Regions from separate parts of the Paenibacillus sp. Mc5Re-14 genome, predicted to be linked through region 1. Evidence: riboswitches for the same ligand, from Rfam matches in the RefSeq annotation. Region 1 holds a riboswitch; the other holds the start of a gene.
The links. Region 1 has a riboswitch for S-adenosylmethionine ahead of BN1546_RS16355 (methionine ABC transporter ATP-binding protein). Riboswitches for the same ligand answer to the same signal wherever they lie in the genome.
Positions count from the first base shown of each region.

Region 2: it holds a riboswitch for S-adenosylmethionine, as region 1 does, so the genes downstream of both, metA (homoserine O-acetyltransferase MetA) here and BN1546_RS16355 (methionine ABC transporter ATP-binding protein) in region 1, are expected to answer to the same signal.

Region 1 is NZ_CVPD01000001.1:3,599,564-3,615,016, reverse strand. It holds gene BN1546_RS16400 (S-layer homology domain-containing protein) at 1-139, opposite strand, end outside; gene BN1546_RS16395 (HesB/IscA family protein) at 334-693, opposite strand; gene mqnE (aminofutalosine synthase MqnE) at 1,066-2,172, shown strand; gene BN1546_RS16385 (NAD(P)/FAD-dependent oxidoreductase) at 2,378-3,445, shown strand; gene BN1546_RS16380 (YuzB family protein) at 3,558-3,815, opposite strand; gene BN1546_RS16375 (NifU family protein) at 3,904-4,149, shown strand; gene BN1546_RS16370 (SDR family oxidoreductase) at 4,240-5,004, opposite strand; gene BN1546_RS16365 (MetQ/NlpA family ABC transporter substrate-binding protein) at 5,148-5,990, opposite strand; gene BN1546_RS16360 (methionine ABC transporter permease) at 6,065-6,733, opposite strand; gene BN1546_RS16355 (methionine ABC transporter ATP-binding protein) at 6,720-7,751, opposite strand; SAM riboswitch class I at 7,888-8,026, opposite strand; gene BN1546_RS16350 (Cthe_2314 family HEPN domain-containing protein) at 8,156-8,875, opposite strand; gene BN1546_RS16345 (UbiD family decarboxylase) at 8,932-10,698, opposite strand; gene BN1546_RS16340 (COX15/CtaA family protein) at 10,829-11,761, opposite strand; gene BN1546_RS16335 (thioredoxin family protein) at 11,977-12,321, opposite strand; gene BN1546_RS16330 (DUF2515 family protein) at 12,557-13,846, shown strand; gene BN1546_RS16325 (putative polysaccharide biosynthesis protein) at 13,865-15,453, opposite strand, start outside.
Region 2 is NZ_CVPD01000001.1:864,419-879,871, forward strand. It holds gene mqnC (cyclic dehypoxanthinyl futalosine synthase) at 1-708, opposite strand, end outside; gene BN1546_RS04025 (aminotransferase class I/II-fold pyridoxal phosphate-dependent enzyme) at 1,050-2,228, opposite strand; gene BN1546_RS04030 (PLP-dependent transferase) at 2,225-3,409, opposite strand; gene metA (homoserine O-acetyltransferase MetA) at 3,534-4,451, opposite strand; SAM riboswitch class I at 4,568-4,694, opposite strand; gene corA (magnesium/cobalt transporter CorA) at 5,244-6,179, shown strand; gene BN1546_RS04045 (HRDC domain-containing protein) at 6,338-7,345, opposite strand; gene BN1546_RS04050 (ROK family protein) at 7,511-8,389, opposite strand; gene BN1546_RS04055 (5'-3' exonuclease) at 8,609-9,505, opposite strand; gene BN1546_RS04060 (arsenate reductase family protein) at 9,578-9,943, opposite strand; gene BN1546_RS04065 (RluA family pseudouridine synthase) at 9,988-10,947, opposite strand; gene BN1546_RS04070 (cob(I)yrinic acid a,c-diamide adenosyltransferase) at 10,969-11,532, opposite strand; gene BN1546_RS04075 (hypothetical protein) at 11,551-12,120, opposite strand; gene BN1546_RS04080 (aspartyl-phosphate phosphatase Spo0E family protein) at 12,221-12,427, opposite strand; gene BN1546_RS04085 (aminotransferase class I/II-fold pyridoxal phosphate-dependent enzyme) at 12,543-13,754, opposite strand; gene BN1546_RS04090 (Lrp/AsnC family transcriptional regulator) at 13,767-14,267, opposite strand; gene BN1546_RS04095 (spore coat protein) at 14,411-14,797, opposite strand; gene BN1546_RS04100 (hypothetical protein) at 14,830-15,066, opposite strand; gene BN1546_RS04105 (NAD(P)/FAD-dependent oxidoreductase) at 15,181-15,453, shown strand, end outside.

The DNA.
Region 1 (15,453 bases):
CGACCATCGAATGAATGGATTCGGCAGCCCATTCATATTTTGCATTCACATCGGGAAACGTAACTGCCGCCATTGCGGATTGACTGAACAACAGTGCCACCGCAACCACAGGGGTAATCAGCCATTTCTTTTTCAACATCTTTTTCCACTTCCTTTAGGTAAATTTACGTAGAAAATAGTTCTCCAGACTCAATGTTATATCGGTATTTCCTATGCAAAAGATGAACCTAAACACAAAAACGACCTTCGCAACGAGTAAAATTCGTTACAAAGGCCGTTATCCGTAACCTAAACGTGTATCTTTAGGAATAATTCAGACCACCATTCGAAAAATTAACAAGGCTCTTCGTTTGGTTTTCCTGCATCTGTAGCTGTACGGAAGCTTGAACCGCAGCCACATGTAGCTACAGCATTTGGATTATGAATCGTGAAACCGCCGGACATACCAGACTCTTCAAAGTCGATTTCCAGGCCGTCCAGATAGCGGATACTATCCTTTTCCACGACTACTTTCATATCCTGTACATTCATATATATATCTTGATCCGTCTCGTTGTCGTCAAAGCCCATGGCGTACGAAAATCCTGTACAACCACCTGGCGTAACACCCAGACGTAAAAACATATTCGGCGTTTCCTGCTGCTCCAGCATTTCTTTTAGGCGTTCAGCAGCGGAATCGGTGATGTTAATCATAGCTCCATCCTCCTCTTTTACTTCATGCTCCCCTTCAGTATACTCTCTTATTTGCAGGTGCTCAAGTCATGGAATGTCCTTCCGTTACAGGCTTAAACACCTCTTTTTCTACTCGTTTGTATTGAACACCAGTGGTGTGAGGTTTATAATAGGTGAAGAGTGTGTTAAAGAAACTGTCGGAAATTTGTCATTTCAAAGGCGAAATTAAGAGACATTCGTCATTGTAGCCTGGCATTGTAACATTTTTCACATATCGTATATCCGCGCTGCCGGATTCTTACCGACGGAACGGGACATCCTGTGCGCATCAAGCGCTTGTGCCGCTAATTTGGCGGGCAGCCTCGCACAGAGCAACTTGAAGGAGGAATAGGCATGTCCACATTAGTTACACCTTTTACAGACCGCAGAATGGCGGAAATTGTAGAAAAGGTACAAAACGGGATTCGTTTGAACCTCGAAGATGGTATATATTTGTATGAAACTGACGATATTCTCACATTGGGCCAGTTGGCTAACGAAGCTAATTTACGCAAGAACGGAAAAAAGGTTTATTTTATTGAAAATATGAGCCTGTACTTCACCAATGTATGCGAAGCGCGCTGCGCGTTCTGCAATTTCCGCAAGGATCAGGGGGAGGAAGGCTCTTATACGTTGTCCGGACAGGAAATGATTGATTATGTAGAGCAACATATCCATCCAGGCGTAAGAGAATTCCATATCGTCGGCGGTCATAATAATCATGTACCTTTCCAATACTATGTAGATTCACTGAAAGCGCTGAACGAAAAGTATCCCAACGTTACACTGAAAGCATACACTGCGGCGGAAATTGACTTTTTCACACGCATAAGCGGCTTGAGTATTAAAGAAGTTCTTCAAGAGCTGCAAAAGGCAGGACTTCAATCTCTGACTGGTGGTGGCGCGGAAATCTTATCTGATGAATATCGGAAGAAGATGCGTGTTACCAAAGCCAATGTGGACCGTTATCTTGAAGTACATCGTACGGCCCATAATCTCGGTATGAAAACTCATACGACCATGCTGTACGGTTCAGTCGAAACTTATCAGGATCGTATTGAGCATATGCTGCAAATTCGTGAATTGCAGGACGAAACGAACGGATTTATGGTATTTATCCCACTGTCCATGCAGCCGAAAAGCAAAAACGCCAACATCATGCGTCGCAACTCTGCTTACGAGGATCTCAAAACCATTGCGATCAGCCGCTTGATGCTGGACAATATCGACCATGTTAAAGCTTACTTCATTAATATTGGTCCACAATTGACGCAGGTCGCTCTTACCTTTGGCGCATCAGATGTCCATGGCACGATTGTGCGCGAGCAGATCAGCCATGCTGCAGGTGCGTTAACCCCTTCCGGATTGACACGTAAAGAGCTAATCTGGCTAGTCAAAGGTGCTGGACGCATACCTGTAGAACGTGACACCTTCTATAACGAAATCGAAGTTTTCGAATAAGTGTAACATCGGATTCAGATTTCCCGCGTGCATTTTATCCCCATTACTCACACCATGCAGCCTCATGCTGCCCCGGAACATACCGGTCTGTCTGCCAAAGGCAGGCCCGCTTTTCCGGGTTTTACAACAACAAAAACTTGTGGCTAGATCGACAAGACACCAGACCATTGCCGGGGACACGGTAACGAAAGGACGGCGGATTTTGATGAAAAATTTCGTTATTCTGGGGGGCGGCTATGGCGGCCTTACCATTGCCAAAGAATTGCTGGATAAACACATTCCCGACAATATTCAAGTTATTTTAGTGGATCGGATGCCCTTTCAGGGCTTGAAAACAGAATACTATGCCCTTGCGGCAGGTACCGTATCTGATTTTGATTTGCGGGTACATTTTCCCGATGAACAACGCCTTATTCGCAAATATGGAGAAGTCACATCGATGGATCTTGAGAATAAAATGGTCCATTTTCAAGACGGTGAGCCTTTACCCTATGACCAGCTTGTCATTGCACTAGGTTGTACCGACCGCTTTCATAATACACCGGGGGCAGAAGAATACAGCTGTACAATCCAGTCCTTTAATCATACTCGCCAAACGTATCTGCGCTTGAATGAAATCAAGCCTTATGGACATGTCCATATTGTAGGTGGCGGCCTAAGTGGTGTCGAGATTGCTGCGGAGTTACGTGAAAGCCGCGCGGATTTGAATATTACGATTATGGATCGGGGCGAGCGGGTGCTATCAGCATTTCCGCAACGTTTGTCTGCGTATGTACATGCCTGGTTCAAGGAGCATCATGTGAATGCGCTAAATCATGTTGCGGTTTCCCGTATTGAGCCAGGAGCTATTTACAACCGTGACGAGCAAATTATGACCGATGCGGTTGTATGGACAGCTGGGATTCAGCCCGTTAAAATTGTACAGGATTTAGCAGTTCCTAAAGACCCTCAGGGTCGCATCGTGCTAAATGAATATTATCAAATACCGGATCATCCTGAAGTGTACGTCGTCGGAGACTGTGCGAGCCTTCCTTACTCTCCAAGCGCTCAGGCGGCAGAGGTTCAAGGAGAGCAGATTGCCCACATTGTACGCGACCTGTGGAAAGGCCAAACGCCTCACCCGCATCCTCTAAAGCTACGCGGTACATTAGGTGCGCTGGGCAAGAAGGCCGGATTCGGTTATGGCTTTATGGGCAGTACCTCATTGCGTGGACGAGTGCCACGTCTGCTGAAAAGCGGTGTGCTCTGGAAGTCCAAACGCCATTTTGGCTAATTGGATACTCAACAAACAAAGAAGACCTGCTTTCAGGTCTTCTTTGTTGTTGCATCTATGAATAATATATATTTTCTACAAGAGAAGGCTGGCCCTGCGGAGACTTCTATTTTCAATCCAAATCCAGGTTGTTCCATACTTCGGCTTCTTTAATTTTGTTTAGAATCACTTCGTACAGAAGCTCTGCTGAATCTGCGGATACAATTTCACCGTTAACCATCGCATAAGGCTCAGCGTTACACTGACCGCAATTGCTTAGGCAGCCGTATTCAATCACATCATAATCTGGATTCTGTTCCAGTTTAGCCATAATCTCATCGGTACCAAAATGCATGTTACTGGTGCAAAATTCAATAATAGGTCTTAACATTTTTTTCACCTGCTTTGGATGACGGGCATTTTAATTTGGCCCGCTTTGTAATATAATAAACAAGGTATAGGAAAGGAGTTGAATTCTAATGAGCGAAGCACAAAGCGTTCAGATGTATGATGAAGTAGCAGACGTACTGGATAAGCTCCGTCCGTTCCTGCAACGCGATGGCGGTGACGTTGAGCTGGTTGACGTTGAAGACGGCATCGTTAAGCTGAAGCTGGTAGGTGCTTGCGGCAGTTGCCCAAGTTCTACAATTACGCTGAAAGCAGGGATTGAACGCGCTCTTCTCGAAGAAGTTGAAGGCGTCCAAGAAGTGGTACAAGTATTCTAATGCTAGATGCATAATGATCAGAGAGTCTTGAGTTCGGTAACGAAGCTCAAGACTCTTTTTTGTATTACAGCGTCTGAAGCTCTCTCAAGCTTATATGGTTGGCCGAATGGGGTCCAATCCTCCGGACACATCCATAATATTGCCTGTTATAAAATCTGAATGCTCCTCACACAAATAGGCGATCACTCGCGCAATGTCCTCTCCGCTTCCTGGACGCCCACGCGGTGTCTCTTTATCCTGCATGCCGATGACATCGGCAATCGACTTTTCCTTGTTCGCTCCTCGGATATCCCCTGGACAGATCATATTGACCGTGATGCCATAGGGAGCTTCCTCTACAGCTAGTGACTTCGTAAAAGACACCAGCCCCACCTTGGCAGCTGCGTAGACAGCCCGATGCGGCCAAGCCCTTGCTTCTCCAGCATGACCAAAGCCAAAATGAATAATACGTCCCCATTGCTGGCTACGCATGTGCGGCAATACCAAATGATCCAGCAACATGGTACCGACCAAATTTCCCTGTATCATGGCATGAATCTCAGCTACACTGTAGTCCGCAAAAAGACGGCGTTCCCGGATGAAGGGTCCGGCATTATTCACCATAATATCAACCCCGCCCAGACGATCCTGCACTTCACCGATCAGCCTGGTGATATCTTCCTGAACAGAGATATCTGCTTGTAAAGACAGACAGCGTACTCCCTTAGATTCAATTACCTGTTTAAGCGCTTCGGCTTCAACCTGGCTATGGACATAATTTAGTGCAATGTCACAACCTTCATCAGCCAAACGCAGAGCGGTCATTTTACCTAAACCTTTGGCACTGCCCGTTATGAGTGCGACTTTGTCTCTCAACAGTTTTCCTCCTCTTCACAGAGAACGGTCACCCCCAAGTATAAAATATTTAAGCAATCCCTACAACTCCAGCCAAGAAGAAACCCCAGTCCTCTTGTTCAAGAGAATCTGGGGTTTACGTTCAGCGGTTTCTTATTTTCTGCTTAAAATGCAGGGATAATTGCGCCTTGATATTTGTCTTCAATGAATTTTTTAGTTTCTGGAGATTGCAAAGCTTTAAACAATTTTTGGATCGCTTCGGAATCTTTATTGTCAGGACGTGCTACCAGTACATTAGCATATGGAGAATCTTTGTCTTCCAGTGCCAATGCATCCTTGGTCGGGTTCAGCTTTGCTTCCAAAGCGTAGTTTGTATTGATTAACGCAATATCTACTTCAGGCAACTGACGTGGCAGCATAGCTGCTTCCAGCTCTTTGAATTTCAGGTTTTTCTTATTTTCAGTAATATCTTTTACGGTAGCTTCAATGTTGCTTGCATCCTTCAGCTTGATCAGACCTTGTTTCTCCAACAGTAGCAATGCACGGCCTCCATTGGTTGCATCGTTCGGAATCGCTACTGTTGCACCGTCTGGAAGTTCATCAAGCTTTTTATATTTTTGGGAGTAGATACCGAATGGCTCCAGATGAACCGCGCCAATAGATACCAGATCCATTTTACGCTCTTTATTCATCACATTCAGGTAAGGTACATGTTGATAAAAGTTAGCATCCAGTTGCTTGTCGAACAATTGCACGTTCGGCTGTACATAGTCGTTAAACTGAACGACTTGAAGGCGAACTCCTTCTTTTTCCAACTGAGGCTTGATCGCTTCCAAAATTTCCGCATGTGGCACAGGAGAAGCTCCAACTTTCAGTTCGACTTCACGTGGTGACCCGCCTGTATTTTCGGCCGCATTGTTTGTATCCGATGTTGTGCTTTTTGTACCGCAAGCAGCCAGTACCGCAATTAATGTCAAGCTCAATACAGCCAATACCCATTTCTTCATGTTGTTACCCCTCCAATAATTTGTAATATTCAGGATCAGACGTCCTGATCAATAAGGATATCTATATGTTTTCCCTATTTCCGAGTATAATGCCGCACAAGGCGATCTCCTGCCATTTGCAGCAATTGTACCAATACGACCATCAGTACGACTGCAACGATCATTACAGCCGTTTCGTAACGATAATAGCCGTAGTTGATTGCCAGCGTCCCCAGCCCACCGCCCCCGATCATACCGGACATTGCCGTGTACGATACGAGTGTAACGACGGTAATGGTTAATGCGGCAAGCAGGCCCGGAAGTGCCTCACGCAACAGCACACGCCGGATAATTTGTCCTGTCGAGGCTCCCATCGCTTGTGCAGCCTCAATGACACCTTTGTCCACTTCACGCAGAGACGTTTCGACAAGACGTGCAAAGAAAGGGGCAGCCCCGATAACCAATGGCGGAATGGTTCCCAGCACTCCGGTCGAGGTACCTACCAACGATCGTGTAAAAGGAATAAGTGCAACGATCAAAATGATAAATGGTACGGAACGCAAAATATTAACGATGAAGGATAATACAATGTATATCACTTTCATCAGAGTCAACGAGGAGCGGCTCGCCAGAAACAACAATATACCGAGCGGCAAACCAATAACGAGGGTGAACAATGCAGATGCCCCGAGCATCTGAAGGGTTTCTAGAGTAGAATTCCCCAGCTCTTCCCAACTCACTTGCGAAAAATCAAGTTCGCTCATTGTCAATCACCTCCACATCAAGTCCTTGTCCAGATACTTCGCGCAGCGTATGCTCTATATCTGAATGGTTTCCTTCAAAACGAACGATCAGCTGTCCATACGGTACATTTTTAATTGTAGAGATGGTTCCCTGCAAGATTGCAAAATCAACACCCGTACTTCGAGCCGTACGCGACAGAATCGCATCATAAGTTTTGCTGCCTAAGAAGGAGATACGTACCACCTGTGTCGATTCCCCGCTACCTGCAGCTGCAATCGCTGCTTGTAACTCCTCGGGATGTTCTGCCTCCCGCTGGATAAAGTCCTTAGTTACCTGATGCTGTGGCTTCAAAAACACTTCCGCCACCGGACCTTGCTCCACGATATCGCCCTGATGAATGACGCCAACACGATCACAAATGCTTTGAATGACATGCATCTCATGAGTAATCAATACGATGGTCAAATTAAAGCGTTGATTAATATCCAACAGCAATTTCAGGATAGACCCTGTCGTCTGCGGATCAAGCGCAGACGTCGCTTCGTCACACAGCAACACATGCGGATCACTAGCCAGTGCCCGTGCAATTCCTACCCGCTGCTTCTGTCCACCCGAGAGCTGTGACGGATATTTTCCACTGTGTTCTTTCAGCCCCACTAGTTCCAACAGCTCGCGAACTTTCTTGTCCATCTCCTGCTTAGGGGTATTTACCAGACGCAATGGAAATGCAATGTTGTCATACACTGTCGCCGAAGACAACAAATTAAAATGTTGAAAAATCATTCCGATTTTTCGGCGTTGCTTCTGTAACTGGGATTGACTCACAGTGGCAAGATTAACCCCATCTACCCATACTTCGCCTGAAGTAGGGCGCTCCAATAAATTAATACAGCGAATCAACGTACTTTTGCCCGCTCCGGAATGACCAATCACCCCGAATATTTCTCCACGCTTTATAGAAAGATTCAACCCGGACAACGCATTAACGCGTCGGCTGCCTTTACCATAATGCTTGGTTAATTGCTTAAGCTCTATCAACGTGCTGCGACCCCCTTCACTTCTTCCTTACCCTTTTAACCAGTTGTCATCTCTCAGGATTGTATAAAATCGCTATTTATTTATACAAAAAAGAGCCCCTTTCACAGAATGAAAAGGGCCCCACCTTGCGAACCTTTTCTCATCTGCCAAAATCGCTATAACTCTAGCGGTTTTGTAGGAATTAGCACCATATGTTCCCTCCCGGTGCATTACACCGGGAAAGAACGGGTTGCCGGGCTTCATCGGGCCAGTCCCTCCACCTCTCTGGATAAGAAAAATATGTTAAACTCCAGCTTTAGCTGTCCGTTTAGTTTATATAAAAAAATAATTCAAGCATTTTTCTGAAACTAGGTTTCAGTATAGATAGTTTACATTGCTTTGTCAAAGGATATTTTCTGTCATAATTATGGGCGCACTGCCCGGTTCTCCCATTGTTTCGCAGTATAAGAAAATGCGTTTGATAGCGACCGGCATACCATTTCCAAGCCCTGCTTCAAATCTTCCAGATGGTGATCGAGGTCCTCCAGTTGGATTTTGCCATATAAAGCACGGTGACGTTGCCAGAGATCATCCTGCATTTCCGTATTCATATAGTGTATCTCCGTATTTCGCCGCTTACGCAGGCGATTGATCGCATCGTTGTATGTGTCCTTGATATCAATTAGATTATCGGTCAATACAGGATGCATTTTGAGATACTTCAGCTGTCGCAACACGGTAAAATAAGAATAGTGCGCCTTATACTGCCCTGTTTTCAAATCATACAGGTCATTCAACCAGTTACCCAACTTATCCAAAATAGAGAATACCCGCACAAACCCATCCTTATAAAAGAATACGTACAGGGCATAATCGGATTTTTCATCCTTGCTCATATCTTCAGCGTATCCGGCTTTTACTTTCATACGAAAAAAGGCGGCAGCATGATGGCTCTGCTCCAGTTCATCCAATGACGACATCAGACCACGTGTCAAAATATCCGCCTTCCGAAAGTCATGAGTCGGATCACCACTGGCCTGGATTTGTCGTTCCAGCAAATGTAACATGTCTGACATGCTATTCATGGCATCCAGCAGGAAACCATTATTTACACGCGGGGGCTCGCCCAACAGCTTGCGTATCATGCTTCACGCCTCCTTCATATCTGTAAAATCCGGCTGTTAAGATGCTTTAATAGGCGTCAAGCGAAATAACTCGTCCATCGTTGATCTACAAGCTTAACAATATCTTCACGTGGCAGTACCTCATCAGGGTAGCCCGGCTTCATACGTGCATCCACCACAATCGGCAGCTTATAGTTCAGGTGATGCAAACGCACTTCGCTGTCAGCGTACATATCTGTAGCCGGGTTAAAGCGTGTGAATACCGTCCACAGGAACGAAGCTTGGGAGCGAACAACTTCTTTGGCATCGTCCACGATAAAGACAAGTGGCCACTCTTGCTCACCCGCAGCTAATCGCTCCAATACACGCGCAGCGAGTTCAGGCTCCTGCTCAAAGGACGAGCCGGATACAACGAGGCATCCTCCGCAATAGGGTTCGATGTCACGAATTCCCGGCAGATCGCCCCCTTCATAAACGCGAGGCAATTCACGCACAGGCTCGCCTACTCCCATCAAAATCGCCTTACTGCCATGATTCAGCTTACGGCCCGTGTAATCGAGTGTATCGTGAGACGTATGGTTGAAAATAAACAAATCTCTGGCTGGATTAAATCGTTCCAAAATGGTTTCGAGCAGCATGTTAAAGTCGGATAAATCGATTACCCGATCCGTCAGCATCAGGAATTTGGTCAACGACAATTGGCCTTGACCCAGAATGGTAAAGCCGGATACCAGCGCTTCACGGGAGTAGCTTTCACGTACGACTGCCGCTGCCAGCGCATGTACACCTGTTTCCGCATATGCCCATAACGACTTGACGGAAGGCATTACAAGCGGATAGGCGGGCGACAACAGACGTTGCAAAAACTCGCCGAGATAGTAGTCTTCCTGCCGCGGCTTACCTACAATGGTTGCCGGATAAATGGCATCTTTACGGTGATGCATATGTTTGACATGAAACACAGGGAAATCATGTTGTAATGAGTAATAGCCAAAATGATCACCAAACGGTCCTTCCGGGCGGCGTTCATGAGGCGGCACATAGCCGCTGATCGCAAATTCGGCTTCTGCCGGAATCCGGTGACCTCCGAGCGGGTCTTCTGTCATGGGCAGCTTGCCCCCCATAATAAGGGAAGCCAGCAATAGCTCAGGCAAATTTTCCGGGGCAGGAGCAATCGCAGACGCAATCAAAGCAGGCGGGCCACCGATGATAATCGTCGTAGGCAACGGCTCATTACGCAGCTCTGCTTCATGATAATGGAAGCCGCCGCCTTTATGGATCTGCCAGTGGATCCCAGTCGTCTGATCATCATAAATCTGGATGCGATACATCCCCAAATTATGATCCTTGGACTGACCTGGCTTTTCGGTATACACGAGCGGAAGCGTAATGAACGGTCCTCCATCCTCGTGCCAGCTGGTCACTCTAGGCAGTGGAGCCAGCGGAGCATCAGTACGGCGAACGCCCAATACAGGGGCTTCGTTATGAGATACTGTTTTTAGTCCTACTTTTAGCATGTCCTTAATCAGCCCACGTTCATTCCACAACGCTTTGGGGGTAGGTGGAAGCAACGTTTTGGTCGCACCAACAATTGCATCCATCAGTTGCTCTGGACGAGGGCCAAAAGCCATGTCCACACGACGATTCGTACCGAACAAATTACTAGCTACAGGAAACGGGGTTCCTTTGACATTTGTGAACAGCAGCGCCGGACCTTCTTCCTCAATGACTCTTCGGTGGATCTCGGCCAGCTCCAAATAAGGATCGACAGGTGCTTCTATAATTTTAAGATCATTTTCTTTACGCAGCGCTTCAATAAATTGGCGCAAATTCTGGTAGATCAACTGGATGATTCCTCCTAAGCAAATCAAGCCCTCGAGAAACTCGTGGGCCTGGTTTGTTTCTTATGATGTTATTATACGTGTTCCAACGCCTCTTGGGCAAAAATACGCTTCATTATAATCTACAAAATGCTTAGGTACGCTGTGCTTGGGTCGGAACAAGCTTGCGGTCCGGTGACAATTGCCATACACGATAGCTCAGATAAGCCAAAATGGAGAACAACGATGCAATCACCAGCATATGTCCCAGCACGATAAACATGTAAATTTCAGGTCTGTTGACGTACAGCAAGATAATGCCAATCACCACTTGAAGAATAATCAATACGACCGATACGACACCCAGGGTACGAATGTCCCGGTGATTCGGGTGATAACGATACGAGTAGTGACCCACAGCCAAAATAATGACAAACAGCAGACCGGCTGAAATCTGATGAAGCAGCAGTGGAGATATGAAACCCCCGATATTTACAACCTTCTGGATGACCGAATGACTAAGCAACGCTCCTGAATAGACAGCAATATAGGTATAAATCGTTGATAGCCATATAAAGTTACGATAGCCCCGACTGACACGCCCAGGAATCAGACGCGGAGTGTAGCGTGAATCCGCATGCTCCTGCCAGGCCCCCAGCGTCATCATGGTCGCACTGGCAAAAGCAATAAGTGCAAAGCCAAAATGCAGCCCCATGACTGCAGCCGATTGGGAGAAGATGACAGCCAATGCCCCCATCGCACCTTGTATGATAACAAACAATAGCGTGAGTAAGGAGAATAGCTGTAAATCCTTCCGATGCTTCATAAACAGCAAAAAGCCGACAAACGAGGCGATAGAAAGAATTCCGGCCATGGCACTGACGGAGCGATGAGAGAACTCAATAAGGGATGCGATGGTATGCGCCGGAACCAGCTTACCATTACAAAGTGGGAATTCTCTTCCACAGCCGAGACCCGAATCCGTTCGCGTCACGACACCTCCACCGAAGGTGGCCAAAAACATGACAATACATGTTACGAGTGCCAGCCATTTTAATATTCTGATTTTGTTATTCAATGAATTCACCCGTATCCTTCCAAATATAATATTTATTCACTTTATATGTTGTGAAATGATCACTTAAAGTAATTATAACTGATATATCGTTCCTTGACATACGAGCTTTGTTGACAAAATGTGAACGTGTCCGTAAGAAAGCCGCCTCCTTCGAAAGGAAGCGGCTTTCTGAATATCCTGATGATTAAGGTTCCCTGCGGAGCCCTCATACATACTATTATCCGTTATTTTGCCAAGTTAGCATGGACTTCTACAGCCCGGTCCAAAAACTGCTCGATTTCCTCGCGGGATTTACGCAATCTGTTCACCAGACGTACTAGTTCTCGCCCTTCACTGTAAGCGATAAAGCTAGGAATCCCTAGAACATTTTGCTCTTGGCTGACACTTTCGGCCTGTTCTACATCAATCTCAATTAATGTAAGCTTGTCTGCATATTGTTGCTCTACATCAGGCATGAATGGATCAATAAAATGACAATCCCCGCACCAGTCCGCCTTGAACACAGCTACCGTTACACCTGGAGTGGATATTGCCTTATTAAAGTCTTCATGAGAGACGATTTTTTGCATACATAATTCCTCCTTAAACTTCTTTTGTGCAGGAGATCCTGTACTTTCTATTGTAACGCCAAGTGAAGCTTTTGCACACTCCCCTATTATGCTCACATGCCGATTGGATGCCCTCTCATTGAGACATACTATAGGTATACTTAAGAATCCACATAGGCGACGACATCCCAATAACATACCCAACATACTTGGTGGAATACGGGGATGCCTGCATTTGAAAGGAGGTTATTTAAACATGTCTCTCACCGAATGGCTCCATGTCGCATCTCGACAGCTTCAGGGAGGGCTCAAGTTACTGGGTTCCGTTCCGCGTGTTGCGGAGGAGGCATGGGAGGGCAAACGTGCGGCCTGGACCGAATCCCGTAAATTACGCTATCCCTTGCGTGATCTGCCGTGGGATTATCATTCGGCACAAGCCGCCATGAATGAAGCTGAAGCATTAATGCTGGTGAACGGACCCGCTACGCGTCCCTCTTCTCTAAATATGCCCTTATGCGAAACAGACTGTGAGCTGCTGGAGCGGATCAAGAACGATACAGCACAGGAGAATCGCAGCAACATCACGCGCACTGCCGCTTATCTTGAATGCTATCGTGGCTACCCGGAATTACACTGGGCATTACTGGCCCATCTGGTTTCTCGTAATGGCGGCTATAATATGACTGATCTGAAGGGGGAGCTCATTGGAAACCTGTTCGGCGAACAGGAAAAGGAGTGGCTGTATCGGCTACTTGAGCGCTGTAACGCTCTTATTTTTCAAGACGCTTATCCACAGTTGCAGCTTTACATGCACAGCCGTCATTTGGGACGGAGTTGCTTCCATTTGTTGCCTCATTTTCACGTTTCGCCATTCATGAAGCCCTTTTGGGAACGTTTCTGGGCTTGGCGGGATAGTTCTCTTTTGACGGTGGCGCTCATTATTAATGAACAAAACTATATTGAAGGACGGGTTGTGAAAGATCCGTACTTTCAAAAATTTGTGACACATAAGCCAGGCTTTTATTTGCATGACTGGCTTCAGCTCAATCAGGTTATATTTCCGCTTGGGCTAAACGGTGGACTTGCCGGACTTGTCATGGAGCGTTTCGGCCATCTGGATGAGCGGATCGGTTTTGGTAAAAGTCTTTACGCTATGTTATTTGGCCATCAGCAGGTACTGGATCAGGTATCCGCATTTGCTGCCAGCGTACCGCATACCGGGTCTCGTAGCGACTATTGGCCCGGACTATTCACTCCGAATGTACAAAAAGCGCTGCGCTCTCCAGAAGAGAGTGCAACGCTTTTAGCACATGAATGGCTCCCGCCAAGTCAACGTCTGTACAGCCCGGAGCTGAAGGCCGTCTGGTCAGATACAGCCTATGATCCGATTCCCCGTTATGACTGGTTTCAGGACGGTTCTACACTTGGGCATATCAGTGAACCAAGACGGCCTCTGTTATTTGCCATGCGCCATGAGCATCGCCATGGCATTCAAAAAACAGCAATGGCCCATGATGCTCATAACAGCTTAAGGTCCTTTCACTGAACAGATGAGAGGGCTTTTTTAGCCTCGTTGTCCAGTGGACTCACGCTGTAGGCGCATTAACGGACGCAATACCTTCTGCAACACGCGCGGATAGTTACCCAGCTCGTCCCTGCGCAATACGCGCAATACAACCAGCAATACCAAGTAGCATACCAGTACAACCGCTCCGGCAATGCAGCACGCAATCAAGAAGGCTACACGCGCAGGCATCAGGTGTACCAGCAAAATGCAGGCTTCATTTACTCCGTACCCGATAGCTCCCGAGACAACGACTGCGGTTAGGAAGCCTGCCCAGCGACGGCCCATGATTGAGAAGGAAACAATACCTTTCAGCACACGCAAATTCAGCAACGTAATGACGAGAAAACATAATCCGGTTGCAGCAATAATTCCGTAAATCCCTAGCCAACCAGCCAGCAGCCAGCTCGCTGCCAACTTCACGACGATACCAACCATCACATTGACCATTGAAATACGCGGCTTCCCCATACCAATCAATATCGAATTAGAGGTCATCATCGTAATCTGAAAGATCGTTCCGAGTGTCAGAACAGCGATAATCCCGCTGCCTCCAAGCGAGCTGAACAGCAGGCCATTAATAGAATAGGCAGTCACACATAAAGCCAGCACAATCGGCATTCCAGTCAGAATAGAGATGCGCAAGGCCAGCGTCATCTGATTTTGTAAATGCTGTTCATCCTTACGGGCAAAAGCCGCTGAAATGATCGGAATGAGCGATTGACTGAGTGCAATGGCCAAAATTGGAGGGATGCCTGCCACACTCTGTGCCCTAGAGCCTAGATAACCCAACTGAGTAGTCGCCTGATCCAATCCCACTTGTCCAGACAGCAGTCTAACTACAATCGACGTATCAATAAAATTAACCGCCGGAACCGTCAGAGACGACAATACGATAGGAATAGAGAGCTTGAAAATATCTTTGTAAATGCGCATCATTGGTAGCGCTGAGCTTTCCTCTTGGAATTGCTCTTGACGATCCTGGCGATCCTGACGACGCAATTTCACCGTGTAGTACAGCATCACCCCCAGAGCGCCAAGACTTCCCATGACACCCCCAAAGGAGGCCCCCGCCGCTACCTCACGATCTCCATAGCCAAGCTTCAAAATAATAAAAGCGAGTAGAATTGCGGTGGCTACCCGCGCGACCTGCTCCACAATCTGTGAAATACCACCTGCGGTCATATTACCGCGTCCTTGGAAGTATCCGCGCATCATCGCAATGGCAGGAAACAACAGCAAAGCGGGTGCCAAAGCCTGAATAGCCAAAGCAGACTGCGGAACCCCTGCTACATGCTCGGCAAAATAAGGCGCTCCAAAATACAGCAGCGCCGTAATGATAACACCGGCCACGGCCGCGAATATCAAAGCCGCACGATACACACGTCGCGCTTCCGCAGGCCGATCCAGTGCGTAGCGTTCCGAAACCATTTTGCTCAGTGTGCTGGGAATGCCGGCCGTAGCGACCGTGAGCAGCATCAAATAAGCGTTGTTCGCAATGGTAAACGAGGCGTTCCCGACGGAGCCGAGCAAATGCTCCAATGGAACGCGCTGTACCAGACCAAGCACTCTGGCCACCAAGGCGGCAG
Region 2 (15,453 bases), 2.7 Mb from region 1:
AGCATCACGGACACGCAACAAATGCAGTGCACGCTCCTCCATCAACTCGCCAAAGCCGATAACCATCGTAGCTGTCGTGTTCATCCCAACCTTGTGAGCTGTTTGCATAACATCCATCCAATCACGCCAGGAGCCTTTAAGACGGCTAATTTTGCGGCGTGTGCGGTCGTCCAAAATTTCTCCGCCTCCGCCTGGCAGCGAATCCAACCCAGCTTCATGAATGGCCCGAATCGTTTCCTCCATGGATAGACCGGATTTTTCCTTCATTTTGTGAATTTCAGCTGGTGAGAAGGAGTGCATCGTGATATCGGGAAAACGTTCCTTAATAGCTTTTAGCAAATCGGTATAATAGCTGAACGGCAGATTTGGATTTACACCGCCTTGCATTAGGATTTCGGTGCCACCTACTTCCTGCGTTTCCTTAATTTTTTGAAAAATTACCTCATCCGGCAAAACATAACCTTCATCGGAACCCGGTCTACGGTAAAAAGCGCAAAAGCGGCAGTATACGTCACACACGTTCGTATAGTTAATATTTCGTCCGATGACAAAGGTTTTTATGGGATCGGGATGCATGCGATTCATGACTTTATTTGCAGCATGACCTATTTTTTCAACCTCGTCTGATTCGAACAAAGCAACGGTATCCTCTAAATTCAGGCGTTCGCCGCGTAGGGCTTTATCTAAAATATGGTCGATTACACTCATGGTGTATCCTCCTTCGCTGTCACAGGGCGACGAAATGAAAGACAGGACTTATGAACGAGAATGCTTTCACAAACCTGCGTTCGAACCCTGCCGTAATGTATGTTCATGACTAGCCTTGTATGTTGTCTGTGCTATTTAGCATAGTAAAACCTAATGATAATACTAACATATCTTTAGGTAAGGAACCATACTTAGACTGAAAAGTGCCTTTTTTCACACTGTCCTTCATGTCATTCATATAGAAAACAGCAAGTCTCCTGAATACCGGAAACCTGCTGCTTAAAGCTGTACCTATTTGCTTCCTTCGTATAACGTTAAGCTGCTGCGGATGTGCTAACGTTCTAGCGCAACGCCTCATCCAGGTCACGGATCAGGTCATCAATGTCCTCCAGACCTACGGAAAAACGGAGTAGACCGTCCGTAATCCCGCGCTCCAACCGTACACTTTGCGGCATAGCCGCATGTGACATCATTGCTGGGTACGACAAGATACTTTCCACAGCTCCCAGACTCACCGCCACAATGGGAATACGTACACGACTGAGGACCTCTTTTGCACGCTCACCAGAACCCACATCAAACGATATCACTGCACCATAACCGCTCGATTGACTCTCATGAACTGCACGCCCTGGATGGTTCTCTAAACCCGGATAGTATACCGCTTCAATGTCATTGCGCTCGTTTAGCCAGTTTGCAAGCTTAGCTGCACTTTTTTCGCTGTGAGCCATACGCGCCTCTAGTGTCTTCATCCCACGCATAAGCAACCAAGACTCTTGCGGAGCCAGCACGGTACCCAATCCATTCTGCAGCTGCTTGATTTGTCTCCCCAATGATTCAGTACGAGCTACCGCAAGTCCTGCCAGTACATCACTGTGTCCACCTAAAAACTTGGTCGCACTGTGCAATACAATATCGACTCCCTGCTCAATCGGACGTTGATAATAAGGTGTCATAAAAGTATTATCCAATAACGTCAACAGCCCATTATCTCTTGCCCAAGAGGTTATTCCTGCCACATCGGTAATTTTGAGTGTCGGATTAGAGGGGGTTTCCATATACACAGCCCTTGTATTCTCCTGCAACGCCTCTTTCACAAGGTTGAGATCCGTCATATCAACGAAGGTCGTTTCGATATTCATCCGTTTCAAGATGGAGGTCAGCAGTCGATATGTTCCTCCATATACGTCCTCCGAAACAATGACATGATCACCAGCCGATAAGAGCATAAATGTAGTGGAGATAGCAGCCATACCAGAGGCAAAGGCAAAACCGCAAGCTCCGCCTTCTAATAATGCGATATAATCTTCTAAAGCTTGTCGTGTCGGATTACCTGAGCGGCTATAATCATGCTGTGGAGGATTAAAAATATCATGATGGTGAAAGGTCGAAGCTTGATAGATCGGGACACTCGATGCCCCTGTAACACTGTCAATTTCAGAGCCAAAATGCAGCAGCTTGGTTGCGAATTTCCGCCCTTTGTCCTGATCCTCTCCGATCTTCCTCGCATCCTCTATCATTGCTGCTCCCCTCCTTCTACTTCTTGACGTGCCGCTTCCAGTGCCGAACGCAAATCTTCAATCAGGTCATCTGTATGCTCGATACCTACGGAGAAACGAAGCAACCTGTCATCTACCCCGACTGCATCCCGAATTTCTGCCGGTATGTCCGCATGTGTCTGCACAGCAGGATAAGTCATTAGCGATTCCACACCGCCCAGACTTTCGGCAAACGCAATAAGCTTAATATGACGAAGCAAAGGCTCCACATAACGAGCATCCTTTACTTTAAAGGAGAAAATCCCTGTGTTTCCGCTGGATTGTTTATTTTGTATCTCACGACCCGGATGACCTTCAAGCGCCGGGTAAAATACTTCCGCCACTGCCGGATGCGTCAGTAAATAATTAGACAACACCGTTGCATTATGCTCATGTCGATCCATGCGCAGCGCTAACGTCTTCATCCCCTTCATCAACTGATAACAGTCGCTCGGGGAAAGCACGGCCCCTATGGAATTGTGCAGGAAGGAAATTTCAGCTGACAGCTCTTTTCCTTTGGTTACAATCAACCCTGCCAGCACATCGTTGTGCCCGCCCAAATATTTGGTTGCGCTATGTACCACAATATCCGCACCCAGTTCCAATGGCCGCTGGAAATATGGTGTTAGCAGCGTATTATCTACAATAGTAAGCAACTCATGTTGTGATGCCCATGAAGCCACTGCTTGAATATCAGTTATCATCATTAACGGGTTTGTAGGCGTTTCTATGAATACAGCTTTGGTATTCGGTCGACATGACTGTTGGAGTGCTTCAAGATCGTTTGTATCCACATAGCTTGCGGTCACACCAAATTTGGATAAAATACGCTCTAGCAAACGATAGGTCCCGCCATAAAGATCCAGCGATACAATGAGGTGGTCTCCCTGTCCAAACAATGCAAATACAGTTTGCAGCGCTGCCATACCTGAGCTGCAAGCAAAGCCTGCATCACCAGATTCAAGTGCAGCAGCAGCCTCTTCCAGTACCTTTCGCGTGGGATTAATCGTCCGAATGTAATCAAACCCAGTGCTTTGGCCCAGACGGGGATGGCGGAACGCCGTAGATTGGTAAATCGGGTAATTAACAGCCCCAGTTACTGGCTCCTCAATCGAACCAATTTGTGCCAATCTGCTTTCGATTTTCCACTGTTTCTCACTCATATGAATCCTCCTGTTCACTTCCATAGTAGGTGCTATAACATATGCTGCAAAAATGGATGTCCAAGACTATACTGCTGCGCTACTGCAAGGTGTTACTGTATAAGGGTAAACGACAAGCCCCTTTTTAAATCTGAGGTCCGATATCATAAGGTGTTTCTTGGTATACATAATAGTTAAGCCAATTTGAAAATAATAAATTAGCATGAGCTCGCCAGATAGAGGGTGGTATGCGTTCAGGATCATCGTTAGGAAAATAATTTTTGGGGACGTCAATATCTAGTCCTTTGGCCACATCGCGGTCGTATTCCCATTTAAGTGAAAGCGGGTCATATTCAGAATGCCCTGTTACAAAAATTTGTTTACCGTCAAGTGTGGCTACCAGGTATACTCCAGCTTCCTCGGATTCGGATAAGACTTCTAATTCGGCAATATGATCAATATCTTCCCGCCGAACTTCTGTATGTCTGGAGTGAGGAGCATAAAACAGTTCATCAAAGCCGCGTAGCAATTTCACTTTAGGTTTAATTACGGTGTGTGGAAATACGCCAAAGCATTTGGTGTCGAGCCCGTATTTAGGGACATCGAAATGATGGTATAAGCCTGCCTGTGAGGCCCAACAGATATGCATAGTCGAAGTTACATTCGTTTTCGTCCATTCAAAGATTTGCCGGATCTCCTCCCAGTAGTTCACATCCTCAAACTCAAGCTGTTCAACCGGTGCTCCTGTAATGACCATGCCGTCAAAACGACTGTTCTTGATCTCATCAAACGTTTTATAGAACATGTTCAAATATTCTTGCGATGTATTTTTGGATACATGAGACTTCATATGCACCAGCGTAACGTCCACTTGCAACGGCGTATTGCCGACCAAGCGTAACAGTTGGGTTTCCGTCGTTTCCTTGGTAGGCATTAAATTCAAAATGGCGATACGCAACGGACGAATATCCTGATGATAAGCCAAGCTTTCATCCATTACGAAAATATTTTCGCCCTCCAGCACTTCCTTGGCAGGCAGCGTATCTGGAATTTTAATCGGCATGTAAACTCACTCCTTGATCGGTAAGTTGTGCGAAAATCGTCTGGTAGAGATGCCAGCATATAATAAAAAGACCTTTCTCAGTTAGAGAAAGGTCATATTTGTATCCATATGCGCCTCTCTCATCTGTCAGGGCTACGCTTTTTTGTACAAAGCGCGAGTCCTGCAAGAATTAGCACCGTGCGATAAAAATCGCCGGTTGCCGGGTATCATCGGGCTAGTCCCTCCACCTGCTCTTGATAAGATTTCGCTATATTCATTTTGGGTTCACAAAGTTCTTGTTGTTCACTTTAATGCATCGGCTGGGCTTCGTCAAGATGGACTTGTAAATTTGTGCCCTCCATTCACATTTTGTCTACCTTTTCCATAGGTTAAATCATATCCTCCCTGTCGCAGAAGCTCATATGACTGCTGTTGATTTTGCCCATGATTTTGCGCTTGAAAGGCCGTAGGCCGAGCGTTATACTATACAAGTGCTAATAGGCAAAAATATGGTGCAGCAGTGTAGATTAGAGTGTTTTCTGCGATACTGTGGCAATCTAAAAAAGAACATTTGTGAGGTGAATCCGGAATGGAAGGCGACCCGAGTCCGAATAGGCGGCGATCCCTGAACAACAGCATAGGAATGACTTCAGCTTGCCGAAAGACGGGACGCCAGGCTCCGCATGCTCCAAAAGCCTTCTGCTTTTGATGGTATGCACGCTTACCCGAACCGGCTAACTGGCTAACTGAGTCCATTCCTTATGCTTAAGGTAAACGTATTTCCGTTACGACGGAGCATAAGGAGTGACATATATGAAAATCCGTTTGGTTAACAACGGGGTTTTTACCCCTGTCGAAGAAATTGAAATGGCGCTCACTGCACCGGCAGAAGGCTTTTATTGGATTGATGCCGATGTCGAGGATCTGACAGTGCTCCAGCCCTTATTTTCTATGCATGATCTTGCAGTAGAGGACTGTTTAAGTGAAGAAGAACAGCGTCCAAAGATTGAAATTTATGAAAGCCATTATTTTATCGTTGTAAATAGTATTCGTTTTGATGATGAAGAAATATTTTTGCGTGCTTTGAACATTTTTCTCGGCCGCCATTTTATCATTACGGTGACCAAGCAGAAAATCAATGAGCTTCGTACTCTCAAGCCTATGCTGTGGGAGCAGGAAGTCAGCCAGCCTGACCGTTTTATGTATCTGTTGGTCGACTTGATCGTTGACAACTATTTTCTGGTTGGTGACCGGATTGAGGTTCGTATTGAAAAGCTGGAAGAAGACATTCTAATGCATACGAAAAAGTCGCACTTGAACGAAATCATCGGCTTGCGCAGTGAGATTCTATGGCTAAAAAAAGTGCTCGGCCCGCAAAAGGAAGTCATCAATACCCTGAACAAACGGGATTTGCGACTTATCGACGATCAACTACAAAAATATTTTAGCGACATTTATGAAAATGCTGTGAAAATTTCGGAGACTTTCGAAACTTATCGCGACTTGATGGGGAACCTTAGAGAAGCTTATCAGTCAAGTATCGCCAACCGTGCTAATGAAATCATGCGTGTGTTTACCGCCATTACAACCGTATTTATGCCGTTGACGGTCATTACCGGAATATATGGGATGAACTTTGATAATATGCCTGAGCTTCATACACGTTATGGTTATTTTGTCGTCATTGGGATTATGGTGGCACTAGGTGTCAGTATGTTCTGTATTTTCCGCAAGAAGGACTGGGTTTGAAAAGAAGAGAGTAAACCAAAACTACCAAGCTGGGTGTTTATTCCGATTTTTCAAACTTGGTCATCAAAAGCAGCAGCTGATTCCTATGAGGAACTCGCTGCTGCTTTTTTTATATTGCACCTTATTTGTACTTTAGGGCACTTCCAATCGTCTCTATATTATCCAACATGTTGGTCAGGTACCTCCTGATGGCGGAACCGTATACGAATCAATCGCAATCGCTCATAAATTTGATCCATTCCTGTTTCCGTTGCTTTTTCTTCTCCATACACTTTTAGCATAATGGGCTTGAGCAGCGTATCTCCCAACTCTGCATAAGCAGACCAGATGGCTGCTTGCTCCTCCTCAGATACATGTGCCAATTCCGTGCAGATCAGCTTCTCCATATCCATTCCATCCCTATCCAAATGTTCCACAGCTTCAATCATTTCTCGACGGTGCAAGCCTGTCTTCATTCCGATATGCTCCAGTGAAAGACCGTCCGAAATACCTTCGATAATCGCTCTAGTCAGGCTAAACTTGTTTAGTTCCTGTCTGTACTGGTTTTCTTTTTGCTTGTACAGCCATGACAAAAAAACTTCTTCTTCAAGTGCCTCTGTTACCCAGTTCAGCGGAAATGGCGTAGTCCGATCATTTTGCTTCGTAATAGCCAATAGCTCCGTCCCATATTGCGACACCTTACCCAGGCCCATACCAGGCAGTTCTAACAATTCTTCTTCGGTATGAGGAAGAAAGACACTGATGAGTCGAAGTAGTCGATTCGTAGCGATAAAATAAGGTGCTTTTCGCTCAGTTGCTGCCTTTTGCCGTCTCCACATTGTCAATTGTTCATACACCTCATCACGCGGAAACAAATCACTATAGCAATACAGCTTTTGTAGCGTTTGTCCACGTCCTGATGATCCTTCTTGTTCATGAAAAACGCCATGAATTAGAGGCCTGTAGCCCTCAGCCATCTTGAGCGCCAGCTCATGACGGTATACATGCAGTAATTCCTGCCACAAACTGCCCTCATACCAAAGGTCGTCTATACTTTCATCTGGGACATGGTGTGTGCTCCAGCCTGCACTCCATCCCCCTTCATGTTGTCCAATCCATACCTGCGCAAAGTCCTCACAGCCCTGTTCATTCCGTTTGGACAAGCGATTTAAAAATACAATCTCCATGATTCTTCCTCCCTCATATAATTAGATTACTGACCCGCACAATACAAAAACGCAAAAAAAAGCACCTATCCCGCGTATTCGCAAGAAAGGTGCTTCCCTTTTTGATCCGTACTATGCTGTTGCCTATATGATAACCGGACCTTGGAGTACCGTCAACCATAAATTCTAAGAATTCAGCTTTTCCTTGGCCAAAGCCAGAGCTCCGCACAATCCAGCATTGTCACCCAATCCTGGAGATACGATATATTGCTCAATTTCTGTAGTCAGACTTGAATGCTGTACATACCCGTTTAAAAGTTGTTGAAGCTTGGTACGAATGAGCGGGAACAATTGATCCTGCTTCATTACTCCGCCGCCCATAATAATTTTTTGCGGTGAGAGGATTAAAATATAGCTCATTAGAGCCTGTGCCAGATAATGCGCCTCCATTTCCCAGGCAGGGTGATCCACAGAAAGCTCGTGTCCTTTAACCTTCCATCTTTTTTCGAGCGCCGGACCGGCTGCCAGTCCTTCCAGACAATCTCCATGATATGGACATGTGCCCTCGTAGTTATCTTCTGGATGACGACGTACCAGAATATGCCCCATTTCCGGGTGGGACAATCCATGTACCAGCTTTCCGCCAACCAAAGCACCCGCTCCGATGCCTGTACCTATTGTAATATACAGACAGTTGTCCAATCCTTTAGCCGCACCCCAAATGGATTCACCCAGTGCTGCTCCATTTACATCCGTGTCAAACCCCATAGGTACATCGAAATGCTCCTTCAGTTTGCCGATCAGATTATAATTTCCCCAATGCGGCTTTGGCGTTGTTGTAATATAACCATATGTATCACTGCCTTCGATAGGATCAATTGGTCCGAATGAGCCTACACCCAGCGCTTCAATCCCTTTGCCTTCAAAAAATGCGATGACATTCTCCATGGTTTCTGCTGGAGTCGTTGTTGGAAAGCTTGCTCTTTCCAAGACCTCCCCACGTTCATTTCCGATTCCACATACGAATTTGGTGCCGCCTGCCTCAATTGCTCCCAATACTGTCATAGCTGTTGTAATCCCCTCTCCATGATCTCTCTTCACTATATTCACCTGAAACGAGCCTAAGGTCAATCCCCTTATCACAATTGTATAAAATCCTTCACATGGCTATATATCTTCGCTGGCATAATGGCATATAAATAAGGACACTCACGCACCAAGCGTCAGCATCCCTATATAACTTAGTCTACCTGAAATGTACATCCCCAGCCTAACAGCTCTTCATTATGATCCGGTTGCGACACCCATCAACGTACACAAGCTTTTCATTTCAAGTTGCTCAAATTTGTCGACAATTTGCACGTGATCCAGTGTCAACAGACAGCTGTCTAAAGCACATGCAACAGGCACATCACAGTGAATTTTAGCAAGTTTGCGTGAAAGATGCAGCATATCCAAATCACTCTCGATCTTTTTACGGACCGACGGTGTCAATTGATCAAGATTTTCCAGAATGCCTTCAATGGAGTCGTATTCCTGCACCAGCTTGAGGGCTGTTTTTTCACCAATTCCGCGTACTCCCGGGTAATTGTCACTTGCATCACCCATCAGACCTTTGAGATCCACCACTTGGCGCGGCTTAAGCCCTTTTTCAGACAACAGCGTCTCCGGGGTATATACCATGTAATTGCCATGTCCTTTTTTCATAATAATGACTTGTGTCCGCTCATCTACCAATTGAAGTAAATCATGATCTCCCGATAGAATCATGACATCCATGTCCTCATTTTGCGAATAATGGCGTGCGAGCGTACCGATGCAATCATCCGCTTCAAAGCCTTCCGCCCCAATGTTGGGAATGCCGAGGCTGTCCGTCACTTCACGGATCAAAGTAAATTGAGGAATCAAATCATCTGGCGCGTCGGCTCGGTTTCCCTTATACGCAGCAAAATGTTCCCCACGGAATGTCGTTCCGCCCATATCCCAGCAGCAAATGACATGTGTAGGATTAAAGGTTTGGACTGCATCCCAAAAATATCGAATAAAACCATATATGGCGTTCGTTGGTACTCCAGCTTTTGTACGACGGATATAACCGTTTGCAGCGGTTGCATAATAAGCACGAAAAAGCAGGGCCATGCCGTCAACCAGCATTACGGATTGTTCATTGCGTTGTGTCACAGATTGTATTGCTCCCATTCATCATATTATTTAACCCCCACAGTATAACATATCATGGTGGTAAATTGGGCGTTACTGAGCTCCCCATGTCCCCTCAAATGTTTCCTCTTTGAATCCTACCGTTACTTTACTCCCGTCAGTTACAATTGGACGTTTGATTAATCTTCCATTCGAGGACAAAAGTGAAATTTGCTCTTCACGGCTCATGCTTCCAAGCTTATCTTTCAGCTTTAACTCTTTGTATACTTCACCACTTGTATTGAAAAACTTTTTCAACTCCAGCCCGCTTTTATTAATCAAGTCTTCCAGTTCCTCCGGGCCGGGCGGTTGTTCAAAAATAGGAATCAGTTCCGTCTCATGCCCCTTGTTTTGCAGCCATTTCACTGCATTACGACAGGTGCTGCATTTAGAATATTGATATACTTTCAGTTGGCTCATCGCTAGATTAACCTCCATTTAGTTTCAATCTATTATTGAATATTTTATTCTGGATGATATTGAGCTCTTAACAGCTCTTGCATTCCGATCATATCGTCCGGCAGAGGAGCGTAAAACGTCATCCACTCCCCGGTCACAGGATGTACCAAGGACAATTCCGAAGCATGCAGGGCCTGTCGAGGCATCCTCGCATCAAGCTGATCATAGCGCTCACGTTGCACAGCGTCATTAGGTGTAATCCGGTACATTTTATCTCCGATCAACGGGCAACCGATATATGTCATGTGCACCCGAATTTGGTGCGTACGTCCGGATTCCAACTTTAGACCGATGCGGCTTCCTCCGCTCCACACTTCCTCTAGCTTATATAGCGTAAGAGCAGGATAACCATCCGGGGTCACCATGCGCAAATGCGGATTATCCGGGTTGCGGTCAATCGGTCCGTCCACCCTGCCTTCCTGCTGCTCAGGGCGCCCATGCACCAAGGCTGTATAGCGTTTGTCCACCGTTCCCGCAATCATCTGTTCGGAAATATGCTGATGGACATACGGATTTTTAGCTACAACTAGCACGCCCGTCGTCTCCTGATCAAGACGATGAACAGGACGAAACCGAAACAGCTCCCCCTTGGTCTGCCAATAATGCACAACCCCGTTAGCCAGCGTCCCTGTGTAGTGACCATGAGTCGGGTGGACAATCATGCCCGCCGCCTTGTTCACTACTAACAGATGTTTATCCTCAAACAAAATCTCAAAAGGAATGGGTTCGGGTAAAATATCGTCGGAACGCTCGCGTTCCATGCGAATCTCTACTCGATCCCCGGACTTTACCTTTACGCTGATATACACACGTATCCCGTTCAGCATAATCCCCTGTTCGGTCAGCTTGAGTTTGGATATGAGCTTACGAGAAATGTTCATACGTTTTTGGAGAATGGTCTTCAACAACATGCCCTCCTCCTCAGGAGGGATCATATATACGATAGGTTCATAGTACAAGCTCATCACAAATTCCCGATTGCCTCCTTATTTGCGGAACACCTTTTTGCTGCGCACATATTCGACATCGGGCACACCCTGACGCACATTCGCTGTGCGAGCCACAACAAAGAAGTAATCGGACAGGCGGTTCAAATACCGACGTACCGCGGGATTGATATCTGTGTGCTTACCTAGTGTAACCGCACGGCGTTCCGCGCGTCGGCAAACCGTGCGGCAAACATGAAGCGTCGAAGATAATGTGCTTCCTCCCGGGATAATAAAGCGCTCCACCTTTGGATTTTCCTCCTGGCATGCATCAATCCAGCCTTCCAGCCGCTCTGCCAGCTCGTCTTTTACCTTATATTTACTTTCATTGATTTTAACAAACGCCAAATCCGAACCACAATCGAACAGCTCCTGCTGTATTTCTTCCAATTGAGTCCGAATGTCCGCAAACTTCTCCCCTTCGGCAAAGCTGATTGCTTGTCCTACAAAGCTGTTCAGCTCGTCAATGGTACCGTACGCCTCCACACGGTCGTCATCTTTGGACACTCGGCCGCCGATCACAGAAGTTTGTCCTTCATCGCCTGTTCTGGTATAAATACCCATATCATTCCATCCCCTTTATCATTCTGTGAGTGCTTTCAGTACCTTGATGGCTTCTTCCTTATTGCTTGTGCGTGGCGGTACAGTAGCAAATAATGTGTTTGAGTTATATTTTAGGTCCTTAAACATCTTCATCTGCTCCACCGGAATTCCGAACAAATGGGTTGCCTTGATTACATCCGTTCCTTCTTCCCCTTGCTCCTTTTTCTTAAATACGCCGCCCTCGAACACACCCCGGGCATACGTCTTTTTGTCAAAGGCATCATCTAACGGTAGATTCGAGCCATTCTGTCCATACAACTTCATGTCCTCTTCCGGCAAAAGAAACAAATCATGCTCTCCGGCCGCATATTCTACGACCAGCTTCTGCTGGTTATACAGTGGGCTGACTGAAATCTCGATCGTCGGAGCCTGTTCGCCCAGCTTATCCTTAAGCTTTTGTGCCAGCTCGTCACGAATAACTGATGCATCCCCTTTATCCATAATAAATATGGAGAAGCTGTCCTTGTCCCGTCCCCCACATCCAGCCAATAGTACAAGTGCTATGATTCCGATAATCCATGGCGATATCCTTTTTAGCCCTGCTCTCATATGTACGCCCCCTCTTCCATGCCACTAATATATCATAAGTTGTGAATGCAAAAAAAGAAGGCCCTGCGGCCTTCTTCGTAGCTACGGTGACTTCACACAGTTACACTCTGCATTCCATACCGTACAGCTTCATGTATTCATTGATTTTCAAATCAAGCTTGCAGCTGATCTCGATGACAAGATCAGAGGTGAAGGACTGCTCTTCCTGAAACGTCCGCATCATCTCATTGCGCAGGAACAAAATTTCATCTTCCAGGGAAATGTCGTATCCTATTGAACTCGGCGACTTATATCCAACATATGACATGAGCACTCCTCCTGTAATTGAAAAATTGAACTTCCTGCTTCCGATTTCAAATTATAGCATAGAAATTTAGAAATAAAAGACTATTTTCTATGAATTACCCATAAAAAAAATAATTTTAACCTTCTTTTTTAACTTTTTCAACAAAATGACCAATCCGATCCAGAGCTTCCGTCAGCTGAGTGACAGAAGTCGCATATGAGCACCGAAGATAGCCTTCGCCTCCCAAACCAAACACATTGCCCGGTACAGCTGCAACTTTGGCCTCTGCCAATAGGCGCTGCGCAAATTCATCCGAGCTGAGTCCTGTGCTTTGAATACTCGGGAAAACGTAAAAAGCCCCTCTTGGCTCGTGGCATTCCAGACCAATGTCGCGGAATCCCTCAACCATCAGACGACGACGCTGATTATAGGCTTCTACCATTCGATCTTTCTCACCCATACCATTTCGCAAGCCTTCCAGTGCTGCAACTTGGCCCATAGAAGGCGCACACATAACAGTGTACTGATGGATTTTGAGCATAGCAGCAATCAAATCAGGATGCCCGCAAGTATATCCAATACGCCAGCCAGTCATGGCGAAGGCTTTGGAAAAACCACTAACGAGAATCGTACGATCCATCATACCCGGTACCGAAGCAAAGCTGACATGCTTGTCGCCATAATTCAATTCGGCATAGATTTCATCAGAGATGACGATCAAATCATGCTTTTCCACGATTTCCGCAATCGGAAGCCAATCTTCATAAGTCATCGTAGCCCCGGTCGGGTTGCTCGGATAGCATAAAATCAACACCTTGGATTTTGGTGTAATTTTTGCCTCCAGCGCCTCAGCCGTCAGCTTAAACTCATCCTTGGCAAACGTTTCAATACCGACCGGAATCCCGCCTCCAATCGAAGTGATTGGAGAATAGGAAATGTAGCACGGCTCAGGCACCAGAATTTCATCACCAGGTACAATTAAGGCGCGCAACGCAAGATCAATTGCCTCGCTACCTCCAACTGTTACGATAATCTCATTTTTAGGATCATAGCGGACGTCAAATTGCTCATTCAGATACTCACTAATCGCTTCACGCAGTTCTGGCGTTCCCGCATTAGACGTATAGCTGGTGAAGCCTCGCTCCAATGAATAGACACAGGCTTCCCGCATATGCCAAGGGGTTGTAAAATCCGGTTCGCCTACCCCCAGGGTAATAATGTCCTTGTTACCACCCACCAGGTCAAAAAACTTACGGATACCCGATGATGGAATCTCGCGTACCAATGGGGATAAATAAGAACTCATGGCCTTGTTACTGTCGGTGAATGCTTCTGTTTTGAAATTCATCATGATCTTCCTTTACGGCGAAATCATCAGACGATTATCTTCCTGATGGTCCTCAAAGATAATTCCGTCCTGCTTGTATTTTTTAAGCGTAAAATTAGTCTTGGTAGACAAAACCGAATCAATAGGGGATAGCTTCTCCGACACAAAATTAGCGACCTCACGGAGATTTCGGCCTTCCACCTCTACCAGCAAGTCATATGCTCCGGACATGAGATAAACAGATTTAACTTGCGGATACAAATAAATCCGTTCTGCAATCCCTTCAAATCCTCTTCCACGCTCAGGTGTAATCTGCACTTCGATCAAAGCGGTAACCTTTTCGTCGTCGACTTTGTCCCAATTGACTACAGCGGCGTATTTGACGATCACATGTTGGTCTTCAAGCTCTTTAATTGAGGTGCGTACGTCTTGCTCGTCTACCCCCAGCATAGTAGCCAATAGAGTCGGTGTTCTTCTTGCATCTTCTTTTAACAATTCCAGCACTTTTAGTTTTAATTCATTCAGCTCTGTCATTCTACATAAGGCCTCCATCGAAAGAGATTACTATACATCATACAATACGCACTTTAAACCTGCAAAGAAAAACCGTCCGCCCCGGTAAACCCGGCAGACGGACGGCTGTTATGGGAAATTGCTTCAAAAACGGAAAATCCCGTTTACATATAATAAGGGTTGCTTTGATGAGTAGATTGGCCTTGCTGATGCATAGGTTGACCATATACTCCCGCGGATGACGACTTCTGCTGAATGAACTGTTGGCATTCCTGTTGGGTCTTGCGAGCTTCTTGAATCTGTTTATCCAAATCGATGCGCAGCGCTTTAGTCGGAGCGGTGTACATATTATTCTGGCTCATTAGATGATACAAATCACCTTGCAGACGCAATGTATCATTCGTAAGGTCGGTGAACATCTGACGCACAGACGGGCAATTGGATTCTGTCGTCGCTGTTGTGTACTCGCGCACTGTACGTTTCATATCAGCAAGAATGGTATAGAGCAAATCCTCTTCGGGCATAAATGACATATTGTTTTGTGAATACATTCTGTCAAACCTCCTTTATTAGTTAGTCCAAATTACTGCTGCGGCTGCATTGGAGCAAGCTGCTGATGCTGTTGAAGAGCATTAGAAAGCAGATTCAAGTGGTGCTCATGAGTTCTTGCCAGTTGCAAACAGGCTTGTTGGATGGCTGGATGCTGAATAGACGCCGCTGTGGCCGCACATTGTTTGAGTAGTAGTTCTTCATTGGAAATGGAGTCCACGATGTACTCCAGCTCTTTGCCTGACAAGGGTTGCATGTTCGTAGATTGCATAGTCTCTGTGCCTCCTTAAATGTTTTGTTGCACGCTGGTTATCTTGTCCCTTTGGCGAAATACTATGTACGCATAAGAGATACTACATATTACCTATGAGGAGTGCTATTTTATATGGAGTTGATAATCGGGAAAACATATTGGCCTAATACCTTGGAGCAGACGCTGGATTTTCCGCCTTTGGCAGAGGATTTAAATTGTGATGTATTGATTATCGGGGGAGGGATGAGCGGATCCATTTGCTCCAGGTTATTGGGAGAACAACAGGTAGACACCGTGGTTATTGACAAGCGCAAGCTGGTACACGGAAGCTCTTTGGCCAATACAGGACTGCTGCAATATAGCAATGACAAGACCTTAACCTCTTGCATCCACACGTTTGGTGAA